Regions from separate parts of the Paenibacillus liaoningensis genome, predicted to be linked through region 2. Evidence: riboswitches for the same ligand, from Rfam matches in the RefSeq annotation. Region 2 holds a riboswitch; each other region holds the start of a gene.

Region 1 (4,193 bases), on a different contig from region 2:
TTTAGCATGTTCATTTCCGGGACGATCGAGATAATGAACGCCTAAACCTTCGGCTAATTCTCTCATTTCCGCTCGCTTTCCATCATCACACACCCAAATGTTTAACAGATTTTCCGGATAATTCAAGTTTTTACAAGCAAGTATGGTTTTTCTAACCAAGGATGGCGGTTCATTGTAGGTAGCGATCGTAACATCCACAGAATAAAGGTTGTCAGGTAATGGCGCAGGCTTTCTTTCAGTGGGTTTTAGCAGAAGAATGTGGAATAAAACGGATTGAAAAATAGAAATGATTTCAAAAAATAGTAACAACGATCCAAAAATTAATGACCAGCCAGATGGGAGTGTTTGTACAAGTCTCCATACTAGATACACGATCATGATAGCAATGGATAGCGTTGTTAATATGTACCTAGCTTTTGTTTTCAAATAACCCCAATCCTTTGCGCTCTATTTATTCGCCATAATTCCATTCCTTTTCTGACTAATCTACAACATGGATTGACTATACTGTCTAATTTCGCTGTCGATATTTGTTAAATCGGCCGGAAATATGATATTTTTGGCGGCTAAGGCTCAAATTCAAAGTTATCTTATCACAATCCTTGCCCCTTTAAAAGTTAATTTTTCTTCTTAACATTGTAATCTTATTGGCAAAAGTGTAGAAAAAAAGCGAAAAAACTCTAATTTTACGCGGTTTACGCGAAATTAGAGTTTTCTCAGAATACCTATTTAGTATTATATCAGCCAGTGTTTGATAGAGTTGAGACCAGGACTTGACGACTAGCCCAGTCTAATCTATTAAAGCGTTTTTTGCAGCGTTTGGTAAGCGCTCAGGCTATCAGCCGACGAATCGATATGCCAGTCCAGCTCTTTGTTCTCGTTGAACCAGATCAAGCCTTTAATTTGGCTGTACGCTGGCGATTGCACTTGATTCATCGCATCAATAACCCATTCGTTTTTGCTGCCGCCGCTTTCTGTTGTGCCAGTTTCAGCGATAATGATCGGCTTGCTCGAAATGCTTGTCAGCGCTTGGTACGAAGCGTAGAATACGTCGTTAAAGCTTCTCCACGAGCTCCACGATTCTTTCGTTCCAAAGTTGTAGCCATCGATCGAAAGCAGGTCTACGTAAGCATCGCCTGGGTACATAGCTGTAAACGATGCGTTTTTGCCAACATTTTCAGCGTTTACGTTGTACATGAATTTTACATTCGTTGCGCCTTGCTCTCTGAAAATCGTAACGACACGTTGGAATGCCGCTTTGTAAGTCTCGTTTGTGTTAACTGTGCTGTCGCCAACGCCCCAGCCGTACCAGTTGCCATTGCCTTCGTGGAAAATGCGAAGCCAAATTTCAGGGTTTTTGTTAGCTGCTTGCCAGTTAACCAGTTGTTTTGCCGTTTGTTTCAGGTAAGCGTCTACTACGCCTCTATTAATATCAGCAGTCGAATATTCTTTGTAATTTTTATTTTTAAACTCAAGGGTAAGTAGGTTAATCGAACCATTATTATTTACATAGTCCATAAAGCCCTTCCATTCATTAATCCCTTGGTTCGAGTTGACAAAAGTATGTACAACATCTTGGTGTCCACCGATTAGTTGCTCGTAGGCAGCGATGTTGTTCAAGCTTTGGTTCGGCCAAGTGCCGATCCATGCTCCGTTGTAAAAGTTGGTTTGCGCGCTAGCAGGGAGTGCCCAGAGTAATGTCGAAGCGAGCATAAGGAGTGTAAGAGCGAATTTTGTAGTTTTCATAGTAAGTTCCTCCCCCGAGCGAATGATGGTCGTGGTCCGAAGAACACGCCGCACCTTCATCAGGCAAAGGAGGCTATGTCGGGCTTCGGCAGCTGGCGAGCATATCCTGTTAAAGGATGAAGCCCCTATAGCTTTGCGCACATCAGGTTTCCCTGAGTTTGCCTTTTCGTGTAAGCAATAAAAAAAAGATAGTCCCTGCTCCCGAAAGAACAAAGTCTACCTTGATTAATAAAGGAAGAATCGATGTTGAATTCGGTAGCTGGCGAGCATATTCCGTTAGGAATGAAGCCCCTGTAGCTTTGCGCACATCAGGTTTCCCTGAGTTTGCCTTTTCGTTAAACGATCTAGGTATAAAGTACGAGCTAAAGTAATATGGTGCTATTGTACACCTTAAGCGCAAATTTCGTCAATTTATTTTTTCATAAATTTATACAACGAAAAAATATCCATTAAAGTAGCAAATCGCATACACAATATGAAGCAGGAAAAACATCATGAAATAAAACATTTGCAGCGCCTTATTATTTTTCAGCACATCCGCAAAATAAATGTAGAAGGGGAACGCAACCATGACATAACGTGGAATGCTCTGCAAAAATTCGGCGCTGGCGAACGGAATGAGCATAAGCAGCAATCCATAGGCAAAAAACAGCCATTCATGAGCATTACGGCGAATATCTTTCCAGCGCATAATAAGAAAGGCAGCAAAAATGACGAGGACGGCATTCGCGATAATAAAGGCAAGCAGGCCATTTTCCCAGCCGCCATTTCCTGAGAAATAAGGCTTTTGGATAAAATGAATATAGTTCGAGAACGGAGCAACCGTCTTGCGATACCAGTTGATGCTTTGCTCGGTAATCGGAGCCAGCAAATCGCCAGTAAGCCATTTCATGTACAACAGATAACCGGCTAGCGGCAGCGCCGAAATGATTGCATAGCCTAAATACTTCGTGTCCTTCCACTTGAAACGGTACAGCCTGTGTTCGATCAACAGCGTACCCACAACGAAAAACAAGTTGACGAAGCCCAAATTGCGCGTCACAGCGGACAAGCCCCCGAACAGAAACGCGAGAAAATATCGTTTTTGCATCGCATAATAGACGGTCATTAGCGACAGCATGAGGAACAGGCTCTCTGTATAAGGCACGGCATAGAAGATGGCGGTCGGAAAAATGAGCAGCAGCAGCACCGCGACTTGGGCGTGCTCCTGTTTCAGTCCTCTTTTTAAACAAATGCCATAAAAATAAAAAAGTGATACGAGCAAAAACAAATTCGATAAAACCGATCCCACGACTGTCGCATCGTATTTAGAAATAGACTCCACCAAAAAGACTAACAAAGGGTATAAAGGGAAAAACACCCAATTTGCACTAGGATGCGATTCGTTGATGTTATACGTATCATAGCCATTTTCGGCAATTCCCAAGTACCATACGCTGTCAAATTTCCTTAGATCCTCGAAGCTCGGCTTCTTCAGCTGTGAAATATCCGTCTGGATCGAGAGCTGGCTCGATGTGAAATCATGCCCCTGCACGACCGTATAGTCCGGCGGAATTTGATAGTTCGGAAACAGATTCATGCCGAGAAAGCCTGCAAAATAAAGCAATATTCTCGTAATGACAAACAAGGAGAGCAGGAAGATCAAAACTTGCGTATTCGATTTTGCTTTAAGCAGCAGCGATTCCATTCGTCACCTCGTCTCTTGTAATTGCTGCGATTTCGTTTCCGCTGGCACAACGTTATGCAGCACGGTTTCCACGAAGTATTTCGGGCGTTTCTTCGTTTCAATGTAAATTTTGCCGATATATTCGCCAATTAGTCCAATGCACAGCAGCTGAATGCCGCCAATGAACCAAATCGAAAGAATCATCGAGCTCCAGCCGGATACCGTGTTTCCCTGCAAATGCCTGACGAATACATAAAGGGCGAACACGAGGCTCATGACCGACATAAAAAAGCCGACAACCGACACTGCGCGGATAGGAGATACGCTAAAGGAGGTAATGCCCTCCCATGCGAAGATAAGCATTTTTTTCAACGGGTATTTCGATTCGCCGGCGGTTCGCTCCAGACGATCGTAGTACACACTGTCGGATTTGAAGCCGATGGTAGGAATAATGCCACGCAGGAATAGATTGACCTCCTGGTACTCCTCCAGCTTATCAACGATCTTCTTGCTCATCATCCGGTAATCCGCATGATTATAAACGACGTTTACACCAAGCTTAATCATTAGTTTGTAGAAAAATTGCGCGCTGAACTTTTTGAACATCGTATCGGTCGTTCGTTTGTTCCGCACGCCGTACACGACTTCATAGCCCTGCTTGTACTTCTCAATAAACTTGTCGATCACCGTAATATCGTCCTGCAAATCGGCATCGATGGAAATAATGCAATCCGCATACTCCTTCGCCGTCAACAAGCCCGCCAGAAGTGCCCGCTGATGC
Region 2 (4,193 bases):
TATACTCAACCGCTCCGCCAATAATCGGAACTGTGCTGCCAAATCCCGTAGCTTGGCTTTTATAAGCCCACCACTTGTCGTAGGTCGAAGCAGTTGGCGTCGCCGTCGGTGTTGCTGTAGGCGTCGGTGTAGCTACCGGATTCGGGTCCGCGTTAATCGTTACATTCGCCGATGCCGTTGTACTTTCCGCTGAATCAACGAGTGTAATCGTCGCCGTATTCGTCGTAGGCACAACCGAGCTTGAGCCAGTCGGCTTCGCTTTCACGGGAATTTCCAGCTTCACCGAAGTACCGGAAGGCAATGGATGTGCATTGACGGTTAGAGTTTGGCCATTTTTCGTATCCCAGCCTCCATCCTCCCAGCCATCTACAATTTCAAATTGTGCCGGTACTGTATCAACAATCGTTACATTCTTACCGACATGAGTTGCTCCATCTGCCTGATACAAGATCGTATACTTGAAGGTATCTCCTACATTAACAGTGCTCACACTGGCTGTCTTTGTAAAAGTCAGCCCTGTAATCGGTCCTGCTGCCTGTGCCGGTGCTGCGAATGGCTGTAATGCAGCTTGCAGCAGCAAAACGAGCAGCATGATCCAGGAAATCTTGTGCCTGATCGCTCTCTGTCTACTTGCGGGCATCTCATCAATCCTCTCTTTTTCTCTATCTCCTCTAGTTTCTCTCTTGTTGTGAATACCGATAATGCCTAGTACATAAACATTACCTTACGAATACCACGTCATTTTCCATCCTCTTCCTCCTTGTATTCAAATAAGAAAATTATATCCAGCCCAACTGTACAAAAACTTTACAAGCCTCCCCTTTATCCGTCAGCTAAATAACTGCAAAAAAGCTTCGTCCATCCGATGAAGGATAGACGAAGCTTCTGTGTGTACCTATTGAGTTATATGTGTTTATTTCCGTTTAATAAACTTTAGCAGCCGTATAACGCGAGCTGTCTTTAATCATTTTGCCCGCTTTCTTGCTGTTCTTCAGGCCAGCATCAAGCGTCGTATCGATCGTGATCCATTTGCCGTCCAAATATACTTCATTCCAAGCGTGATAATTTGATACATCAGACGCTTTGCCCGTCACCATCTTGGCCGGAATGTCCAAGCTGCGAAGCATGCCTGCCATTAATGCAGCGTAGCCGTAGCAAATATCTTTCTGCGAACTAAAGGTACGATCGATTTGAGGCAAATAATCGTTGGTCACCTTAGCCGCAAGCTGATGATCGTAAGAAATATTCGCTACAATATAATTGTAAACCGCCGTTACCTTCTCGGTATCCGTCTTTGCTCCCTTAGTCAGTTCCAATGCTTTCTTAACCGCTTTGCTGTTGCTGCTCCAATCAATATTTTGTATGGAGTTCAAATAGACGAGGCTGCTGTCACTCAAATTCAAGGTAACTTTGCCTGTATGAACTGCTCTATATTTTTTGGTACCACTTACGTTTTCCAATAATGAAATCGTATAATCTCCATTGCCCAGTTGAAGCGCAAACCATTCTTCTGTCTGGTTTGTCCGGAGCGCATACGTATAATTTTTGCCGTCTTTGGCTACAACCAGCCTTGTATCTACGCCTGACTTGACCTCATAACGAATGCCGATGCTTCCTTTATCCACATTGGATTCGTCGAGCCAGCTTGTCCCAGCTGCCGCTGCCACTTGAGCAGTTGCTTGAGGGAACACGGACAGAATCAACGCCAGCAAAATCATAACCGTTAAACTTTTGCGCATAAAAAAAACTCCCTTCGGTGGCTAGGCTGCCATCTAATAATAGAGAAGGCCCTTTAGCTTTGCGTCCCTGCCTTTCGACAGGTTTGCCGTTATCGTGTAAAGTTTTGTAAGTCGTGTTAGGTAGAAAAACTACCTTATATTAAACTATGATTATCTCTAGTATATACCCATTATTTGCAATAAACAATACGTTAAATCTTTTTTATTTCCAGGCTGAGGCTTGTATTTTCTGGTTTTTCTTCATCCATCTCCGCTTTAACCGTTTCATAAAAGGCTCTTCCTTCCGCTCTTTAAGCATGCCCTTTACGTCTCTAAGCAGGAGCATATACCGCATTTCATCTTCGTGCTTCAAGCTTTGAAATTCTTTCAAATGTTCTGCGCCCATCTCGCTTCAACTCCATCATGCGTTTTATCAATCCTATGTCGGTTGATAAAATTCCGATACCCGAAACAGCGTTTAGCTGCTTTTGACCGTGTAAAACTTTTGGAATCTCCAAAACTTCCTTGGTCCTGTCGACAAATAAAGCCACGCAAAAAAATCACGAATACCATCATCTACGATTCCCTCATTGTACCGATAAAGCTGACGCTGGTAGTTCAGGCGGCATATTTCCACCCCGTCCCACCAAAAAGAAAACGTGTTCCGCTTATCATCATGCTCCAGAGTAATCATAAATTCCCCTTCCGAAAGCTGAAAATACTGCTTGTCATAAAAAAACAAAGGCCCCTCAGAAGTAGCTGTAATGCCAATAAAATGACCTCTATGATGGGTATAAAAGCCACGAACGATGGTGTAATCGGTCATTTGATTCAAATTCAGCTGTCGTAGGTGCTGGGCTCCCTCGCTTATACAGCAAGCCAGCTCAGGATAGCGAAAATGGCGAATGACATTCATTTGCCGCTTCTCGGTTATCATCATCTTCTTCAACCATTCCTTTGGACATGCTATTTTTTTGAAAATGAAGCTCGTAAAGCTTGTCCGTCTCCATTTTCACCTACTCCTCCATTATAAATAGGGCAACTCTACAATTTCTCGACAAAATCTCTGTTTAATCTCGCAAAACTTACAAAATAATAGGCCGCATAGAATATTGAATTTTTATTCCTTCAACAGTATGATAATTCAAAGGAATACTCAGAAAGGACTGCAGCCCTTTGGAAGAACAAAAACTTTGGACTAGAAGCGACGGATTTACAATTAGCACAAATAAAGCTTATTTGGATATTGAAACGATTTATAAATTTCTAAACGAGGAATCTTATTGGGCAAACGGAATTGACAAAGAACTTGTACAAGCAGCCATTGAACACTCCATTTTGTGCTACGGCATTTATCAGGGGAATCCGCTTAAGGAACAAGCGAAGCTAGTTGGTTTTGCGCGAGTTGTCACCGACCTTGTCCGCTTTTCCTGGTTAGGGGATGTATTTGTTATACCCGAGTTTCGAGGTATAGGACTTAGCAAGTGGCTATTAGAAACCATATTGGAGCACCCCAAACTAAAAGGAACAAGCTTTAATCTAGGTACAAAAGATGCTCAGACTTTATATGCCAAGTATGGTTTTAAGCCTCTCGAGCAAGTAGAAAGAAGAATGGCACGGCCATTGGATTGGAGAGCTATTTATGAGGGCTATGGTTTAAAAAGTCAATAGCACTCGCTTGCCCCTCCAATTATTTACCATTTTGTTTCCTTCACCAGTCTACAAACCATTAACGCCGCTTTTCCAATCTTTGTACCATTCTGTAATGTATGCGCTTGGCTGCTCGTTCAATTCCTCCATCAGCGCGGCGGTTAAAGCATTGTACTGCTGATTAACCATAAGATGATTCCCTTTAGACGCATACAGCTGCATTAAGGCAAAATAAGCCTCTTCCGCCTGCGCATGCTCCTCGATAATTCGAATATATCCGGCAATCGCTTTATCCAGCTGGCCATGCTCGACATGCCAAGCTTCCAAGCGATAGGAAGTATTCAGCCACAGGCGCTTCAGGCGCTGGCGTTCGCTCTCCGCCCACCAATAATCATAATCCTTTAAATAATCGCCTCGATAAAGATTCATAGCCTCCTCGTATTCCGCAAGGGTTGCCGCCGCTAGCGGCGGTGCAGCAGCAATTCCTCTCTCCCATTCCTCCACATCCAGCACAACCTGATTAAGTGTCAATATGTATCCTTCTGTTGTATTGGCGATGTGAAAACACTTTCCAAACTGATCAAGCGTTTTCCTAATATGGTACACCGTCGTATACAGCTGGGCATATACTTTCTCCGTCCCATTATCGGGCCATAGCAAATCGATTAATAGCGATTTCCTTACCAGCTGTTCGCGATGCTGGAGCAAATACAGAAACAGCTCCTGCGCCTTTGTCGTACGCCAACGTATGGCTGCATCCTTTTTTCCAGAAAATTCGACACTAAACTGCCCCAGCAGCTGCAAAATCAGGTGCTGCTCCTCATT
Region 3 (4,193 bases), on a different contig from region 2:
TGGCTGCTCGTCCATCTCGGCGTCTCCTATTTTCATACGAGCTTGCCACAGCGCTGGTTTGCAAGACCAGAAGCAGGAGCAGGAGCAGGCGGGACAGTGCGCAAAGCGGAGCGCAGCAAGGAGAAGCGGCACTTCGGCAGAGGAGCAGAGCCGAAGCAGCCTGATAAAAGCGGCGAGGAGCGTTTCTACGAGCAGGTGCTGTTCATCCGCTCCTGGAAGGACAGCGTGCCGGATGGCAGCTTTTTGTTCCGCAGGGGATTCCAGAAGAAAAGGCTTGCTAAGCGCGGCCAAGCCTATTACCAGGAGTACATGGGGGAAACGCTCAGAGGCGAATGGACGCACTGGCTGTCCATCGTGCCCGCGCCGTTATTTTTCATCTGGAACGAGCCTTTGTATGGCTATTTAATGGTAGGCTACGCGCTGGCGGCCAATTTGCCGTTTATAGCGATTTTGCGATATAACCGGCTGCGGCTCAGGCGAATTTGCGGATCGAGCCGTCTATGACGGGCATTTATAGAAAGCTGATTCTAGCATGGGAAGGAAGAGACTATAAATGAAGACCAGGCATGTTGCTGTTGTAGGCGCCGGACCGGGAGGACTTGCTGCCGCTATGCTGCTGCGCCGCTATTTTCGCCATCCCAACACACTGGCCTTGTTTGGACGTTATGCGACCTATGTCGGATCAGCTCCTGATCGGGCGCCAGCAATCTTCGCGATGCTGCCGCATGTCGAGACAGAGCTTGGCGTTTTTGGTGTTCGAGGCGGCACCTACAGCATCGTTGAAGGTCTGCGCCAGCTTGCGGAGGAAATGGGGGCGGAAATACGCACCTCGGTGCGTGTGCAGTGCATTGCTGCAAAAGGCGGCGGCGTAAGCGGAGTAGAGACGGAATGCGGTTTTGTGCCAGCCGATCTGGTGCTCGCGAACGGAGATGTGCTGTCCGTATGCCGCGATTTGCTCGGCGAGCAGCTGCGGCCTGCCATGACGAATCGCCATATTTCAACTTACGAGCCTTCTCTGTCCGGCTTTGTCACTCTTGCAGGCATACGCAGACGTTACGATAAGCTGCTGCATCATACTGTATTTTATCCGGAAAGGTATGGGGAGGAATTTTCGGCGATTTTCGCGCGCCGCGAGGCTCCTGCCGATCCTGCGATTTATGTATGCTGTTCCGCCTATATGGAACAGGAACTGGCGCCGGAAGGAGGCAGCAACCTGTTTATTTTGGCGAATGCCCCGTATACGTCGGACGCTTGGAGCTGGGAGCGGGAGGCGGAGCGCTATCAGGGCCGTCTGATGAAGCAGCTGGCTGGCTTGGAGGGACTGGATCGGGAAGCAGAGCAGCTTGCTTTGTATACACCGGAGGATTTGGAGCGGGATACGTCGGCATTTCGCGGCGCCATCTATGGCATTTCCTCGAATTCAGCAAAGCAGACGTTTTTGCGGCCGTCCAATCGTGCGGATTTGCGCGGACTATGGTTTGCGGGCGGAACGACCCATCCCGGCGGGGGAACGCCGATGGTTGCCATGTCAGGGCTGCTCACCGCAGAGGCGATGATTCGGCAGCATCATTAATGAATCTATTGGGGCAAAAGAAAAGCCGCGCTTAGCGGGGGCAGCAAAACTTCCAGCTAAGCGCGGTTTATTTTTAATGAAAAAAATAAAAAACCCTTCTAAGTTAGAGGGCCTGCTTGAAACAACTTATAAAATATCGGGACGACACGATTTGAACATGCGACCCCCTGGTCCCAAACCAGGTGCTCTACCAAGCTGAGCTACGTCCCGGGAAAAAAATGGTGCCGTCGAGAGGACTTGAACCCCCAACCTACTGATTACAAGTCAGTTGCTCTACCAATTGAGCTACAACGGCGCGGTTATGTATCGGACACAAGATGTATTATGCCACAGAACTTTAGGAGGATGCAATACCTTTTTTAAATTTTTTTGAAAAAAATTCGGGCAGCGTTCAAATGCCCGAATTGGCCTATTTTTTAACTTTAAAATGAACGACTGCGCTGTACAGCATTTTCCCGCGATCGGGATGAAACACCGCATGATGACTAATCGCATGAACTTGTAATAGCAGTGCTTTATTCGCTTCAATTTGCTGGTCAATGTGCTTTTCGAGCGTACGTAAGTCAAAAGCCTCAAAAAATTCGATTTTATCCTCAATTAAATCTAGTCGAAAATCCATCTTGTCCCCCCTAAAATCTCATTAATAGCTAGCATTCGCTAATATTATAACGTTGTTAGGCACTAGTTTCAAAGTATCATGTCAGATAATCTCGCTTTTTATAATTTACAAAAAGGTTTTCCTAAATTATACTTTAAAAGTGTCGAAATAAATAGAAAATTACATACTGAAAAAGGCAAACTTATTGAAAGATAGGGGCGCAAAGTTATGGGCCTAAGGTATTGAACTATGGCAGCCAAACCACCGGTACAGGACTATAGGCTGATTCAGCTGTTCAATTCGTCGCGGTGATTGGATAGCTTTTGTTTTTTCAGTGTAATAGGAGAGATGGAGAGAAAATGATGATTAACCGATTGAGAGAGGCAAAATGGTTAAAATGGACATCAAGGATTTCTGATTTCTTGAAGAAACAAAAGGTTACAACGAAGCTGTTGTTTATCACTTCATTAATCACCTTGTTCAACGTCGTCGCTGGCGGGTGGATTTTTATGCAAAATGCTTCGGTTAGAAGTGCAGTGAAAGCTTCAAATGAGCTTCAGGAGGCCAAAAAAGAATATCAAGGGATATCGGATTCGATGCTGCGCACGCTGCTTTCGATGATTGATGCCGTAGAAAACGGCAGCACCGGCGACGATGGAATCAACTTGGCACTTAAGTCGATGCCCGAGCGGGTAGAAAAATTGAAGGTTACACTAGCGTACCTGGATGAAAAATATCCTCACGGGGATAACGGCACCGCCTATTCGAACCAAGGCAATGTGTTTGGCCTTGCACTGGAGCAGCTTAATAAAGAAAACGGCAATCACAGCCTGCTAACCATTGAAGACCGCTCCGCCAAGGTCAAACAGCTTGTCAGTACATATACGATTGTTCTCAGCTTTGCGAATGAAACGGTAGAAAATTGGCTCGAAGTGGATACGGTCGCTACACAGGAGACATTAAATAAAAGTATTGCAGCTGCCAATACGATTATTATCATCAATATTGTTTTGCTGGCAGTACTGCCGTTCCTCATGTCGTATTCGTTAAGCCGGAATGTAAAAAAAGGCATCGTTGGTTTAATGAAGCGTATTACCGCTTATCAAAATAACGATTTCACCTATGATGAGAAGCTGGATCGCCAAGATGAATTTGGTCAAATTGACCGCTCGCTGGCGCAAATGGGAAGTGAGCTTCGTGACACCCTTCGTTCGACTATGGATGTAAGCACGGTTGTTCTGCAAGCCTCGCGCAATATGGGCGATATGATTGTTCGCAATCAGAACGCTTCCGAGCAGGTGAAGGAAGAGATTGGCAACGGCAAAACGATTTTGATGACCCAGTATGATGATGCAACTTCGATCTCGGCCGTAACGGAGCAAATATCGGCAAGCTCGCAGCAAATTGCGGCTTCAACCGAATATATTAATCGCGACATGAAAGAAATGAGAGAGTCATCGCGTATAGGCTCCACCGATATGAAGGGCGTTGTGCAGATGGTGAATCAGACGGTGCAGCAATTTGCCCGAGTTACCGAGTCCTTCGACCGAATCAATGAGCGCTACAATAATGTAACGAAGTTTTTGGGCGGCATTCAGGATTTGAACACACAGACGAATTTATTGTCGCTGAATGCTTCGATTGAATCGGCGCGTGCAGGCGAGCATGGCAGAGGCTTTGCTGTAGTAGCGGAGGAAATTCGCAAGCTGTCGAGCCAGACCGATATCATTTCCAAAGATATTACGAAGGAGCTTAAGCTTATTCAGAACGATTTTGCCGACAGCAGCCAAAGCTTGAGCAGCTTCTCGGAAGTGATAGAAACGACGAAGCAGGCATCGGTGACGGCTAGCGAAATGTTTAATGGTCTGGAAAATCAAAGCAGCGTATTGTCCGAGCAAATGGGCGAAATTTCTGTCGGCATTGATGAAATTACAAAAGGCATTACCGATATTGTTGGCTCAGTAGACAAGCTGCTGCAAACCTCCTCCGAGGTAAATGGCAAAATGGAGCAGATGAGCGGTA

Evidence for each region. A riboswitch is a leader RNA that binds a small molecule or an ion and turns the genes downstream of it on or off. The one in region 2 is predicted to bind cyclic di-GMP.
Region 1: linked by a shared signal. The riboswitch ahead of AC6B99_RS27590 (glycoside hydrolase family 26 protein) and the one ahead of AC6B99_RS21195 (transglutaminase-like domain-containing protein) in region 2 are both predicted to bind cyclic di-GMP.
Region 3: linked by a shared signal. The riboswitch ahead of AC6B99_RS24960 (methyl-accepting chemotaxis protein) and the one ahead of AC6B99_RS21195 (transglutaminase-like domain-containing protein) in region 2 are both predicted to bind cyclic di-GMP.

What each region holds. Positions count from the first base shown of each region.
Region 1 is NZ_JCAALU010000020.1:112,765-116,957, reverse strand. Features, by position in the region: gene AC6B99_RS27595 (glycosyltransferase) at 1-378, opposite strand, end outside; gene AC6B99_RS27590 (glycoside hydrolase family 26 protein) at 799-1,746, opposite strand; cyclic di-GMP riboswitch class I at 1,831-1,919, opposite strand; cyclic di-GMP riboswitch class I at 1,998-2,085, opposite strand; gene AC6B99_RS27585 (mannosyltransferase family protein) at 2,174-3,433, opposite strand; gene AC6B99_RS27580 (glycosyltransferase family 2 protein) at 3,437-4,193, opposite strand, start outside.
Region 2 is NZ_JCAALU010000013.1:204,527-208,719, reverse strand. Features, by position in the region: gene AC6B99_RS21200 (SdrD B-like domain-containing protein) at 1-640, opposite strand, end outside; gene AC6B99_RS21195 (transglutaminase-like domain-containing protein) at 924-1,739, opposite strand; cyclic di-GMP riboswitch class I at 1,753-1,837, opposite strand; gene AC6B99_RS21190 (hypothetical protein) at 2,197-2,658, opposite strand; gene AC6B99_RS21185 (GNAT family N-acetyltransferase) at 2,895-3,389, shown strand; gene AC6B99_RS21180 (response regulator) at 3,438-4,193, opposite strand, start outside.
Region 3 is NZ_JCAALU010000017.1:4,558-8,750, forward strand. Features, by position in the region: gene AC6B99_RS24935 (glycosyl-4,4'-diaponeurosporenoate acyltransferase CrtO family protein) at 1-504, shown strand, start outside; gene AC6B99_RS24940 (phytoene desaturase family protein) at 554-1,573, shown strand; tRNA gene AC6B99_RS24945 (tRNA-Pro) at 1,710-1,783, opposite strand; tRNA gene AC6B99_RS24950 (tRNA-Thr) at 1,793-1,868, opposite strand; gene AC6B99_RS24955 (YrzA family protein) at 1,983-2,192, opposite strand; cyclic di-GMP riboswitch class I at 2,357-2,440, shown strand; gene AC6B99_RS24960 (methyl-accepting chemotaxis protein) at 2,594-4,193, shown strand, end outside.